One region of the Streptomyces kunmingensis genome, then DNA from elsewhere that is predicted to be linked to it. Evidence: riboswitches for the same ligand, from Rfam matches in the RefSeq annotation. Region 1 holds a riboswitch; each other region holds the start of a gene.
The links. A riboswitch is a leader RNA that binds a small molecule or an ion and turns the genes downstream of it on or off. The one in region 1 is predicted to bind cyclic di-AMP.
Positions count from the first base shown of each region.

Region 2: another riboswitch for cyclic di-AMP. It lies ahead of ABD366_RS14095 (transglycosylase family protein); the one in region 1 lies ahead of ABD366_RS30375 (M23 family metallopeptidase).
Region 3: another riboswitch for cyclic di-AMP. It lies ahead of ABD366_RS10440 (M23 family metallopeptidase); the one in region 1 lies ahead of ABD366_RS30375 (M23 family metallopeptidase).

Region 1 is NZ_BAAATS010000027.1:461,808-465,964, reverse strand. It holds gene ABD366_RS30380 (M16 family metallopeptidase) at 1-1,346, shown strand, start outside; cyclic di-AMP (ydaO/yuaA leader) riboswitch at 1,584-1,748, shown strand; gene ABD366_RS30375 (M23 family metallopeptidase) at 1,761-2,552, shown strand; gene ABD366_RS30370 (GntR family transcriptional regulator) at 2,773-3,459, shown strand; gene ABD366_RS30365 (HPr family phosphocarrier protein) at 3,666-3,947, opposite strand; gene ABD366_RS30360 (bifunctional acetate--CoA ligase family protein/GNAT family N-acetyltransferase) at 4,127-4,157, shown strand, end outside.
Region 2 is NZ_BAAATS010000010.1:104,363-108,519, forward strand. It holds gene ABD366_RS14085 (cytochrome P450 family protein) at 1-811, shown strand, start outside; gene ABD366_RS14090 (transglycosylase family protein) at 973-2,004, shown strand; cyclic di-AMP (ydaO/yuaA leader) riboswitch at 2,186-2,333, shown strand; gene ABD366_RS14095 (transglycosylase family protein) at 2,338-3,042, shown strand; gene eno (phosphopyruvate hydratase) at 3,316-4,157, shown strand, end outside.
Region 3 is NZ_BAAATS010000006.1:490,729-494,885, forward strand. It holds gene ABD366_RS10435 (SGNH/GDSL hydrolase family protein) at 1-747, opposite strand, end outside; gene ABD366_RS10440 (M23 family metallopeptidase) at 888-1,661, opposite strand; cyclic di-AMP (ydaO/yuaA leader) riboswitch at 1,665-1,829, opposite strand; gene ABD366_RS10445 (tyrosine-protein phosphatase) at 2,227-3,024, shown strand; gene ABD366_RS10450 (DUF6126 family protein) at 3,043-3,216, opposite strand; gene ABD366_RS10455 (helix-turn-helix domain-containing protein) at 3,219-3,845, opposite strand; gene ABD366_RS10460 (aspartate aminotransferase family protein) at 3,944-4,157, opposite strand, start outside.

The sequences.
Region 1 (4,157 bases):
AGGCGGGCACGGCCAAGCCGTGGGCGTTCCCCGCCCCCGAGCGCGGTGAGCTGGCCAACGGCCTGACCGTGCTGCGCTGTCACCGTCCCGGCCAGCAGGTCGTGGCCGTGGAGATCAACCTCGACGCGCCGCTGGAGGCCGAACCGGCGGGGCTCGACGGCGTCGCCACGATCATGGCGCGTGCCTTCAACGAGGGCACCGACAAGCACTCCGCGGAGGAGTTCGCGGCGGAACTGGAGCGCTGCGGCGCCACGTTGGACGCGCACGCCGACCACCCCGGCGTCCGCGTCTCCCTCGAAGTGCCGGTCTCCCGCCTCCCCAAGGGCCTCGCCCTGCTGGCCGACGCCCTGCGGGCACCCGCCTTCGCGGACAGCGAGATCGAGCGCCTCGTCCGCAACCGCCTGGACGAGATCCCGCACGAGAGCGCCAACCCGGCCCGGCGCGCCGCCAAGGAGCTCTCCAAGCAGCTCTTCCCGGCCGACTCGCGCATGTCGCGCCCGCGGCAGGGCACCGAGGAGACCGTCTCCGCCATCGACGCGGCGGCCGTACGCGCCTTCTACGAGAAGCACGTACGCCCCGCCACCGGCACGGTCGTCGTGGTGGGCGATCTGACCGGCACCGACCTCGACGCCCTCCTAGCGGACACGCTCGGCGCCTGGACCGGCAACACGGCGGAGCCCCGCCCGGTCCCGCCGGTCACCGCCGACGACACCGGCCGCGTCATCGTCGTGGACCGCCCGGGAGCGGTCCAGACGCAGCTCCTCATCGGCCGGATCGGCCCCGACCGGCACGACCGCGTATGGGCCGCGCAGATCCTCGGCACGTACTGCCTCGGCGGCACGCTCACCTCGCGTCTGGACCGTGTCCTGCGCGAGGAGAAGGGCTACACCTACGGTGTGCGGTCCTTCGCCCAGGTGCTGCGGTCCGCGCCCGACGGGACGGGCGCCGCGATGCTCGCCATCAGCGGCTCCGTGGACACCCCGAACACCGGGCCCGCGCTCGAGGACCTCTGGAAGGTGCTGCGTACGCTGGCCGAAGGCGGCCTCACGGACGCCGAACGGGACACGGCCGTGCAGAACCTGGTGGGCGTGGCGCCGCTTAAGTACGAGACCGCGGCCGCCGTCGCGGGCACCCTCGCGGACCAGGTCGAGCAGCACCTGCCGGACGACTTCCAGGCCCGGCTGTACCGGCAGCTCGCCGAGACGGGCACCGTGGAGGCCACCGCGGCCGTCGTGAGCGCCTTCCCGGCGGACCGGCTGGTGACGATCCTGGTGGGCGACGCCGCGCAGATCGAGGAGCCCGTCAAGGCCCTCGGCATCGGCGAGGTGACCGTCGTCGCGGGCTGACTCCCGGTCCCGTACGTCACACGAAGCCCCGGAGGCCACCACGGCCCCGGGGCTTCGTGGCGCCGCTCACGTCCGTCCGTGATCGGCCATCGATCACAAATGTCCGATTTGGCACGGAGGTTGCCCGTCTGCTCTGTGGCATGCGCTACAAAAGCCGGGATCCGTTTGTCGTACTAAAGATGTCCCGCTTAGCGTCGGTCCGGCTGTCCGCCAGACATGCGTCGCGCCCGCGACACCGGACAGTCATCGCCGAGTCCCCCATGGCGCGAGCCAGGGGAGCCGGGGACCCACCGCAGTCCCTGGGGTGAATCGGACACTCTTCCCGTACGGGGAGGGAGTCCGTAGGAGACCTTCCTGCTCCGAACCCGTCAGCTAACCCGGTAGGCGAGAGGGAAGGAAAGGACCAGCCACCGCATGGCGTTCACCCGTGCCACCGGGAAGCACCGTCGTCCGAGTCGTCTCACGCGTACCACCGCACAGGTTGCGGGTGTCGCGGCGCTCACCACGACCGGTGTCATCGGGGGCCTCGCCGCCCCCGCCCTCGCCGCGGACACCGCGGCCGCCGACCAGAACGGCCTGACCCAGGCCATCGCCATCGGCGACTCCCTGGCCGCCCAGATCGAGGCGCAGGCCACCGCCCAGAAGAAGGCCGCCGACGCGGCCGCCGCCAAGGCCGAGGCCGAGGCCGAGGCCAAGAAGCGGGCCGAGGAAGCCAAGCGCGAGGCCGAGGCGAAGGCCGCCAAGGAGCGTGAGGAGAAGGAGCGCGCCGCCCGCGAGGCCGAGCGCAAGCGCCTCCTCAACAGCTTCGTGGCGCCGATCTCCGGCTCCTACGTCTCCACCGCCTACAAGGCGAGTAGCGGCCTGTGGTCCTCCGGCAGCCACACCGGCATCGACTTCCATGCGGCGAGCGGCACTTCCGTGCACGCCGTGGGCTCCGGCACCGTCGTCGAGGCCGGCTGGGGCGGCGCGTACGGCAACAACATCGTGATCAAGATGAACGACGGCACGTACACCCAGTACGGTCACCTCTCGTCCATCGGCGTCTCCGTCGGCCAGGCCGTCACCCCCGGCCAGCAGATCGCCCTCTCCGGCGCCACCGGCAACGTCACGGGCCCGCACCTTCACTTCGAGGCCCGCACGAGCCCCGACTACGGCTCGGACATGGACCCCGTCGCGTACCTGCGCTCGCACGGCGTGAACGTCTGACGCCTCCAAGGCACCACGCGAAAGCCCCGGCTCGAACGAGCCGGGGCTTTCGCGTGCGCAAGGCGTTCCTGGCCAAAAAATATCCATGGATTCCGGTCCGGCGTCGGAAATTCGGGGACGGTGGAATAGAGTCACCGGGCAGGCGCGGTCAAGGGGTGTTATGCGCTTGCACAAGCGTCGATCGACCGCGTATCGCGGGGATTAAGGCGGAGGTCGGGTCATGCGCATTCCCGCGCATTCGGTATGCACGGCGATCCGCGACGACATCGTCGCGGGTGTCTACGAGCGCGGCGGCAGGCTCACCGAGGAAGTGCTCGCGCGCCGCTACGGAGTCTCGCGCGTGCCGGTCCGCGAGGCGCTGCGCACCCTGGAGGCCGAGGGCTTCGTCGTCACGCGCCGGCACGCGGGCGCGTGCGTGGCGGAGCCCACCGGTCAAGAGGCCGCCGACCTCCTGGAGGTCCGGATGCTGCTCGAGCCGCTGAGCGCCGCGCGCGCCGCGCAGCGCCGCACCGAGGCCCACCTCAAAGTCCTGCGGGGCCTGGTCAGGATGGGTCAGGAGCGCGCCGGTCGGGGCCAGTACGAGGATCTGCGCTCCCTGGGCGGCTGGTTCCACGAGACCCTCGCGCAGGCCTCCGGCAGCCCCGGACTGATCACCCTGCTCACCCAGCTCCGGCACAAGATCGCCTGGATGTACGCCGTCGAGTCCCCGGCCAGGCCGGCCGAGTCCTGGGCCGAGCACGGCGCCATCGTGGACGCGGTGGCGCGCGGTGACGCCGAGCGGGCCCGCGCCCTGACCGTGCTGCACGCCGAGCGCGCCGTGGCGGCCCACCGGCTGCGGGTCCCGCGCGCGGGCGATCGTGTGAGGACTTCGCAACATGCCGTAAACACGGCAGGGCTCCGGCATTAACAAAAGCCCCGTATACAAAGAGCTTCGGGAAGTGTTGCGGAATTTCGTGAAGGGTCGCTCGGTGAATGGAGCGCTCGGTGAATGGGGCGCTGCGTGAATCAGTCGCTCCGTGAATGCGTCGCGGAGAATTGATTGCCCCGGAGCTGGAAACGACGAAGCCGCGCGCCCCCTGAGGGAAACGCGCGGCTCCGTCGGAACGAATTGGGTCAGACGGTCTCGGGAAGCTCGTCGAGACCCTCGGAGACCAGCTTCGCCAGACGGTCGAGCGCGGCGTCCGCACCCTCGGCGTCGGAAGCCAGGACGATCTCCTCGCCACCCTGGGCGCCCAGACCGAGCACCGCGAGCATGGAGGCGGCGTTGACGGGGTTGCCGTCGGCCTTGGCGATCGTCACGGGGACGCCGGCAGCCGTGGCCGCGCGGACGAAGATGGAGGCGGGGCGGGCGTGAAGGCCCTCGGCCCAGCCGACGTTGACGCGGCGCTCAGCCATGTGATGCTGCCCTTCAGGTGTCTCAAAGTTGTCTAGACCATTCTCACATACCGTGGCACGGCGCTCGACGTGGACCCGAGTCCCGAGAACGCACCGCCCCGCGGCCTTCCATAGCCTGCCTCCCACGCGCGCGGGACGCGACCCGTACGACTGTCGGCGCCCGGCTCTACCCTTGCGGCATGGAGACCCCGTCGGACCGGCACGCCTACC
Region 2 (4,157 bases), on a different contig from region 1:
CTTCGCCTTCCCGCTCCCCATCTACGCCATCTGCGACCTGCTGGGCGTCCCGCGCGAGGACCAGGACGACTTCCGGGACTGGGCGGGCATGATGATCCGGCACGGCGGAGGGCCGCGCGGCGGAGTCGCCCGCTCGGTCAAGAAGATGCGCGGCTATCTCGCCGAGCTGATCCGCCGCAAGCGCAGCGACCCCGGTGACGACCTGATCTCCGGCCTGATCCGCGCTTCCGACGACGGTGAGCACCTCACCGAGAACGAGGCCGCAGCCATGGCCTTTATCCTCCTTTTCGCCGGTTTTGAGACCACCGTCAACTTGATCGGTAATGGAACGTATGCCCTAATTACGCACCCCGATCAGCGTGAGCGGTTGCAGCGCGCGCTGGCCGAGGGCGACGCCGGGCTCCTGGCGACCGGCGTCGAGGAACTGCTGCGCTTCGACGGCCCGGTGGAGCTGGCGACCTGGCGGTTCGCGACCGAGCCGCTCACCATCGGCGGCCGGTCCATCGCCACCGGCGACCCGGTCCTCGTCGTACTCGCCGCAGCGGACCGCGATCCGGCGCGCTTCGCCGATCCCGACGCCCTCGACCTCTCCCGCCGCGACAATCAGCATCTCGGCTACGGCCACGGCATCCACTACTGCCTCGGTGCCCCCCTCGCGCGCCTGGAGGGACAGACCGCGCTCGGCACGCTTCTGACGCGCCTTCCGGACTTGCGGCTTGCCCAGGATCCGGCTGATTTGCGCTGGCGGGGCGGGCTCATCATGCGTGGACTGCGCACGCTGCCCGTCGAGTTCACGCCAGAGCGGACCTGACGCCCCGTCAAGACTGTGATGTTGACGTGATCTGCGCTGCATCGACTTGTGACAAGCGTTCGAGTCCCGCTACGTTCACCAGTCATCGCGACACAGGCACATCCGGCACCACTTCCGCCGATCCCGTCGCGTGCTGCATCAGTCTCGCGAAAGGCAACCGCATGCTCTCCGGGAACGGCCGACACCGTCGCCCCCGTCAGGCCCCTGCTCTCGTCGTCGCCGCCGGCGTCACCGGCAGCGCCATCGCGATCCCGCTCCTCGCGGCGACCAGCGCGAGCGCCGCCTCCACCACCACCTGGGACAAGCTCGCCGAGTGCGAGTCCGGCGGCCAGTGGAGCCTCGACGCGGGCAACGGGTATTACGGCGGACTTCAGTTCTCGCAGGAGGTGTGGGATCGGTACGGCGGCCTCGAGTTCGCCCCGACCGCCGCGGAGGCCAGTCGTTCGCAGCAGATAGCCGTCGGCGAGAAGGCCCTCGCGGCCAAGGGGCCCGGCGTCTGGCCGAGCTGCTCGATCGTGGCGGGTCTCACCCAGAGCGGCGAAGCGGCCGAGGTCGACCCGGGCGTGAGCGTCTCCCCGCAGCCGTCCGAATCGGCGGACTCCTCGGACTCCTCGGACTCGTCAGGCACCTCGGACTCGTCCGGCTCGGGAGAGAAGAATCACGAGGAGTCCGGTACGTCCGGCTCGTCCGACGAGGGTGACGAGGCCGAGGCGTCGGACACGCCGTCGGCCGACGCCTCGACCGATACCTCCGGTAACAAGGCCGACGACGACGCCCGTGATGACGCGGGCGACGACGCCAAGGGTGCATCCGCGGACAAATCAGCCGATGCCGACAGCGACGGCGACGGCAAGTCCGGTCAGTCCGACTCCACTTCCTCCGCGGACCCGGCATCCTCCGCCTCCGGCGACTCCGCCGGCCGCCACCGCGGCGACCGCGCCGCGGACGACACCGCCGCCTCCCGCGGGGGCGAGGGCCGCCACGCCTCCCGTGAGGACCGCGAGGAGGAGTCCGCCGAGGGGACGTACACGGTCCGCTCGGGCGACAACCTGTGGGACATCGCCGACGCTCAGGGCGTGAACGGCGGGTGGGATGCGCTCTACGACCTGAACAAGAAGACGGTCGGCACCGACCCGGACCTCATCCTTCCTGGTCAGAGTCTGGATCTTGGCCTCGAATCGGTCGAAAAGTAGCGGGAGTTCAGAGACGGTTGGGGCCTGTATGTCCACTTTTGCGAGAGTGAGACATGAGTCTCAAAGACCCTGATCGTCTTTGAAATCGGGCGGATCTACTGCTTAACGTCGTCACCGCTCGCCACAGCGGGCCCCGAGGGACGTCACGCCGAATCCTGCCGACGTCCGCACGGGAACAGTCGACGCGTCAGCGCCGTAGGCAGGAGCGGGGGACCCAAGGTAAGCGCCGGGAAACCGGCTTGGGGTTAAGCCGCGCACAAGGATGCGCGGCCGGGCACTCACTGGCCCGAACCCGACAGCTCACCTCGTAGGCGTCGGTGAGGGGATCTCTCCATGCTGCTTTCCAGCAAGGGCAAGCACCGCCGCCCGTCCAAGGCCGTCCGTGTCGCCACGCTCGCCGGTGTCGCCGGTGCCGCCGTCGCCGTTCCGCTGATGGGTGCCACGGGCGCCTCCGCCGCCTCCACCTCCGAGTGGGACCAGGTCGCGTCCTGCGAGTCCGGTGGCAACTGGTCCATCAACACGGGCAACGGTTACTACGGTGGCCTCCAGTTCTCGTCCTCGACGTGGGCCGCGTACGGCGGCACCGCCTACGCGTCCTCCGCCGACCAGGCGTCCAAGGCGCAGCAGATATCCGTCGCCGAGAAGGTCCTCGCCTCGCAGGGCAAGGGTGCCTGGCCGAGCTGCGGTGTGGGCCTGTCCGGCGCCGACACCAGCAACTCCGCTCCGGCCGAGTCGCAGCAGCAGTCGCAGCCGCAGCAGCAGGAGCGCTCCGACTCCTCCACGACGACCCGCTCGCAGGAGCGCCAGCAGCCGCAGCAGCAGGCGCAGCCGAAGCGGGAGTCGAAGAAGACCGTCACCACCCCGACCGGCAAGAAGGTCGAGAAGGGTGACGGCGAGTACAAGGTGAAGTCCGGCGACACGCTCAGCAAGATCGCCGAGGCGCACGGCACCACCTGGCAGAAGGTGTTCAAGCTCAACAAGGACATCGTCAGCGACGCGGACCTGATCTACCCGAACCAGCAGCTGCACCTGAAGTAGGCAGCCGCGCCCTTATGTAAGGGGTGGGTACGGACCCGGCATCGGCGGAAGCCGAGTCCGACCACCGCCCCGCCTTCACGGGCCGCTCAATTCGGCGACCTCCGTTCCGGTTCCGGGGCGGAGGTCGCCGTCTTTGTTCCGTTTGGAAACATTTCGCTATCGGCGTTGTCCACGAGACGGTCGGTCGGCTGGCCGATGCCCCGGAGCCGGTTACGCTCAGGGGTGCGGGCCAGCCGCCCGCACTGTTGTGTCACATCCCAGAAGGAGATGCTCGTGCCGTCCATCGACGTCGTCGTAGCCCGGGAAATCCTGGACTCCCGAGGCAATCCCACGGTCGAGGTCGAGGTCGGCCTCGACGACGGCAGCACGGGTCGTGCTGCTGTTCCGTCCGGTGCCTCCACCGGTGCCTTCGAGGCCATCGAACTCCGTGACGGTGACCCCAACCGTTACCAGGGCAAGGGCGTCGAGAAGGCCGTCCTCGCCGTCATCGAGCAGATCGGCCCGGAGCTCGTCGGCTACGACGCCACCGAGCAGCGTCTGATCGACCAGGCGATGTTCGACCTGGACGCCACCGACAACAAGGGCTCCCTCGGCGCCAACGCGATCCTGGGTGTCTCCCTCGCCGTCGCGCACGCCGCGTCCGAGGCCAGCGACCTGCCGCTGTTCCGCTACCTCGGCGGTCCGAACGCGCACCTGCTGCCCGTCCCGATGATGAACATCCTGAACGGTGGGTCGCACGCCGACTCCAACGTCGACATCCAGGAGTTCATGATCGCGCCGATCGGCGCCGAGTCGTTCTCCGAGGCGCTGCGCTGGGGCACCGAGGTCTACCACACCCTCAAGAAGGTGCTGAAGACCAAGGGTCTGTCCACCGGCCTGGGCGACGAGGGCGGCTTCGCCCCGAACCTGGAGTCGAACCGCGCCGCGCTCGACCTCATCCTCGAGGCGATCAAGGAGGCCGGTTACATCCCCGGCCAGCAGGTCGCGCTCGCGCTGGACGTCGCCGCCTCCGAGTTCTACAAGGACGGCAAGTACCAGTTCGAGGGCAAGGAGCGCTCCGCCGCCGAGATGACGGAGTACTACGAGGAGCTCGTCTCCGCGTACCCGCTCGTCTC
Region 3 (4,157 bases), on a different contig from region 1:
GGAGGACTCGCCGCGCAGCCGCCGCCCGATCCACGGCACCAGGAACTCCCGCGCCCAGTGGATGTCGTCGCGCCGCACCTCGAACGTGCCGCGCGGCGGCAGGAGCGGCCAGGCCTGCTCGGGGTCGGCGGGGACGTCGATGCCGAGCGCCTGTCCCGCGCGCAGGGCGACCCGGGTGTGGCCCTCCGCGGACAGGTGGAGCCGGTCCTCGTCCCAGGCCCGGCGGTCCTGGATGGACCTGAGGGACCACAGGTCGAGCATCGCGCAGCCGTGCCGGTCGGCGATGGCCCGCACATGCATGTTGTACGTGGCGATCTTGCCGCGCAGATGCTTGAGGACGGCCACGTCGCGGGTGTCGAAGCCGGTGGCCACCATGACGGTGCCGGCGGCCTCGGCGAGGCGTGCCACGGCCTTCTCGAAGCGTTCGGCCACGTCGTCCGGGTCGGTGCCGGGCCGGATGATGTCGTTGCCGCCGGCGACCAGGGTCACCAGGTCGGGGGCGAGTTCGACGGCGCGCGGGACCTGGTCCTCGACGATCTGGTCGAGGAGTTTGCCGCGCACGGCGAGGTTCGCGTACTGGAAGGTGTCCTCGGCCACGCGGTCGTCCAAGAGGACGGCGAGCCGGTCGGCCCACCCCACGAAACTGCCGTCGGGCCCGGGGTCCCCGACGCCTTCGGTGAAGCTGTCCCCCACCGCCGCGTAGGACCGAATCGTGCCGATGCTGAGTGATCTCGATTCGTTTGCCACGACCACACATCTTTCACCTTGAGGTGTGACCTACGCCAACGTAACCACGGGTTGACGAGCGGTGAGAAAACGCACTCGGCCCCCGGGGAATAACCCCGGGGGCCGAGTGGATCGCGCGAGACGCACGCGGTGCGGGTGGCTCAGATGCTGACGCCGTGCTCGCGCAGGTAGGTCAGCGGGTCGATGTCGGAGCCGTAGTCCGGCGAGGTACGGATCTCGAAGTGCAGGTGCGGCCCGGTGACGTTGCCGGTCGCGCCGGACAGGCCGATCTGCTGGCCGGCGGTGACGGTCTGCCCGGCCGAGACACCGATCGAGGACAGGTGGGCGTACTGCGAGTAGTCGCCGTCGGCGTGCTTGATGACGACCTCGTTGCCGTAGCTGCCGTCCCAGCCGGCGGAGACGACCGTGCCGTCGCCGACGGCCTTGACGGTGGTGCCGGTGGAGACCACGAAGTCCGTGCCGGTGTGGTAGCCGCTCGACCAGGAGGAACCGGAGGCGTGGTACGCGGTGCCGACGGAGCCGTCGACGGGCTTCACGTAGTCCGCGGTGCCCGTGCCGGTGCTGTCGCCGGTGCTCGACGCGGTGGTGGAGGCGGTCTTCGCGGCGCCGTCCAGCGTGAGCTTCATGCCGGGCTGGATGAGTCCGGCGTCGGAGCCGACGACGCTCTTGTTGGCCTCGTACAGCTTCTTCCAGCCGCCGTCGACGTCCTGCGCCTCGGCGATTCTCGAGAGCGTGTCACCGGCCTTGACCGTGTACGTCTTCGCGTCGGTCGAGGCGGCGTCGCCGGTCGCCGCGTGGGCGCCGGTGGCGCCGATGAGCGGCAGGGCGAGCGCGGCCCCGCCGGCCGAGGCCACGGCGGCGGCGCGAGTGATGCGCTGGGTCTTCGAACGGCGGTGCTTTCCCTTTGCGGGCATGGCGCTTTTCCTCTCCGTCGCCTACGAGGTGAGCTGTCGGGTTCGGGCTGGAGCTGCCCGGCCGCGCCCGGTTCACGGACACGGCTTCACCCCTAGCCGCATGGGGAATTCCCGCGGCGTACTGCCTGTGGGTCCCCCGCTCCTGCCGTCACGGGTCGTTGTTCGGAATCCGGGCGGCGGCAGGACTAGGCGTTCCGTCCGGATGGAGTGGTGACAGTAAGCCGACGAGAAAGGCGGCGACAAATGTCGAATTCACCGACGAGGCCGCTTTCTTGATCGACTGAGAGTTCCCTGTGTCACCCTGCGTCGATGTCCGCGCTTTGCCAGCGCCTTACCTTCTGGAATTCCCGAGGAAGAAATCCGGGACGGCCGCCACGGACGGTCACGAATATGAGCCTGCTCACGCGAACCGCACAATCCCCTTTGATAAATGGATAGTTAATACCAAAGCGGATAGAACGGACAGATAGTTGCCCCGGGAACCCATGTCGTATCGTCAGACGCGCGCCCGCAGACGCGCGCCCACCGACGAGCAACGCCGGTGACCCGACCGGGAGGAGCCCCCGTGACGCAGCACGCCCCGTCCACCGAGCCGGAGCTGTCCGGAGTGCGCAACTTCCGTGATGTCGGTGGCCTTCCGACCGTGGACGGCCGGCGCGTGCGTCCGGGTGTGCTCTACCGCAGCGGCCATCTCGCCCACGCCACGGCCGAGGACGCCGCGTTCCTCGCGGGCCTCGGCCTGCACACCGTCTTCGACTTCCGCAACGCCGCCGACCAGCGGCTCGAGGGCGCCGACGTCGAGCTGCCCGGGGTGCGCAACGTGAACCTGCCGCTCTCCGACCCGGCGGACGGCGCCGAGTTCTGGCAGATGGTCCGCGACGGCGACATAGAGCAGCTGCGCACCCTGCTGTCCGAGGGCCGCGCGGCGAACCGCATGATCACGTCGTACCGCACGATCATCTCCCAGCGCACCGCAGAGCACAGCCGCGTCCTGCACGCCCTCGCCGAGGAGAGCGTGCCCGCGCTGATGCACTGCGCGGCGGGCAAGGACCGGGCGGGCCTGTCGATCGCGGTGACGCTGCTCGCCGTCGGCGTGGAGCGCGAGGCCATCGAGGCCGACTACCTGGAGTCGAACGCCAAGCACCGCCGCTACAAGGTGCGCCGCAGCGCCACGTCGGGCGACGCCTACTCCCCCGAGGTCATGGAGCTGCTCAGCCCGCTCTTCGACGCCCGCGCCGCGTATCTGCACGCCGCCTTCGAGACCATCGACCAGACCTGGGGCACCACGGACCGCTACTTCGAGGAAGGCCTGCGCTTCAGCGCGGCCGACCGCGAGCGGCTGCGCGAGCGGCTCCTCGACTGACTCCCCGACGGACCCGGGTCACTGGCCGCCACCCAGCGTGAACAGCATGTAGATGAAGGCCGCGAGGGCGTGTCCCGCGAAGACGTAGACCAGGACCCGCACCCAGATGCCGCGCGGCAGCTTGTCCTCGATGTCCCGGCGGCGTGCGGGCCGTGCTTCGGCTTCGGTGGTGTGCTCGGTCGCGTCGCTCATGGTCAGACCTCCCGGATCGGGCCGGCCGCCGGGCCGAGACACAGCGCGGCGGTCGGACTCTGCAGCAGGGTGTGTACGAAGAGGAGCTCGGCCCCGCCCCGGTCCGCGGCGGCGATCCGGTGCGGGGTGAGCGAGTCGAAGTGCGCGCTGTCCCCGGGGTCGAGTCGGTGGGACGTGTCCCCGAGGCGCAGCCGCAGCCGTCCCTCGAGGGCGTAGAGCCACTCCTCGCCCGGGTGCACGCGCACGATGTCGCCCTGTGATCCGTACGGCACGTGGACCCGCAGGGCCTGCATGCCGCGGCCGGCGGAACCGGCCTGGAAGTACGTCCAGCCGCCTGCCTCGGTCGCCTCCATGGCGCCGCCCCTGATCACGGCGTCACGGTCGGCGGGGGTCTCGCCCAGGAGTTCGGAGACGGTCGTACTGTAGATACGGGCGAGCGCGAGCAGCATCGGCAGCGACGGCTGGCGCTGTCCGGTCTCCAGCCGCGACAGATGCGCCGGCGACAGACCGGCGGAGCGGGCCGCGACCTCGAGGGTGAGGGCGGCGCGACGGCGCAGGGCACGCAGCTGGGGCGCGACGGCGGGCAGCTCCGAGGGGACCGGAGCCTCCTCCGGGAGGGCAGGGCTCATACACTTGATTACGCCAGAGCCCTGCCTCGCAGGCAAATTTCTTGCCTCCGAGGCAAAGCCCGCTCAGGCACCGCCCCGGCGAACGGTGAGGGCGCGGGTCAGCGGTTGGCGACCGCCTGCTTGATCAGTGTCCTGCCGAAGTCCCACATCAGCCCGCCACCGCTGTGCGCGTCGTCCATCACGGCGGTGAACGCCTCCACGAACCGGTCGACGTCGGCCTCGTCCACGACCAGGGGCGGGATCAGCTTGATGACTTCGAGGTGATCGCCGGAGACCTGCGTGAGGATCCGGTGCTTCTGCAGCAGCGGCACG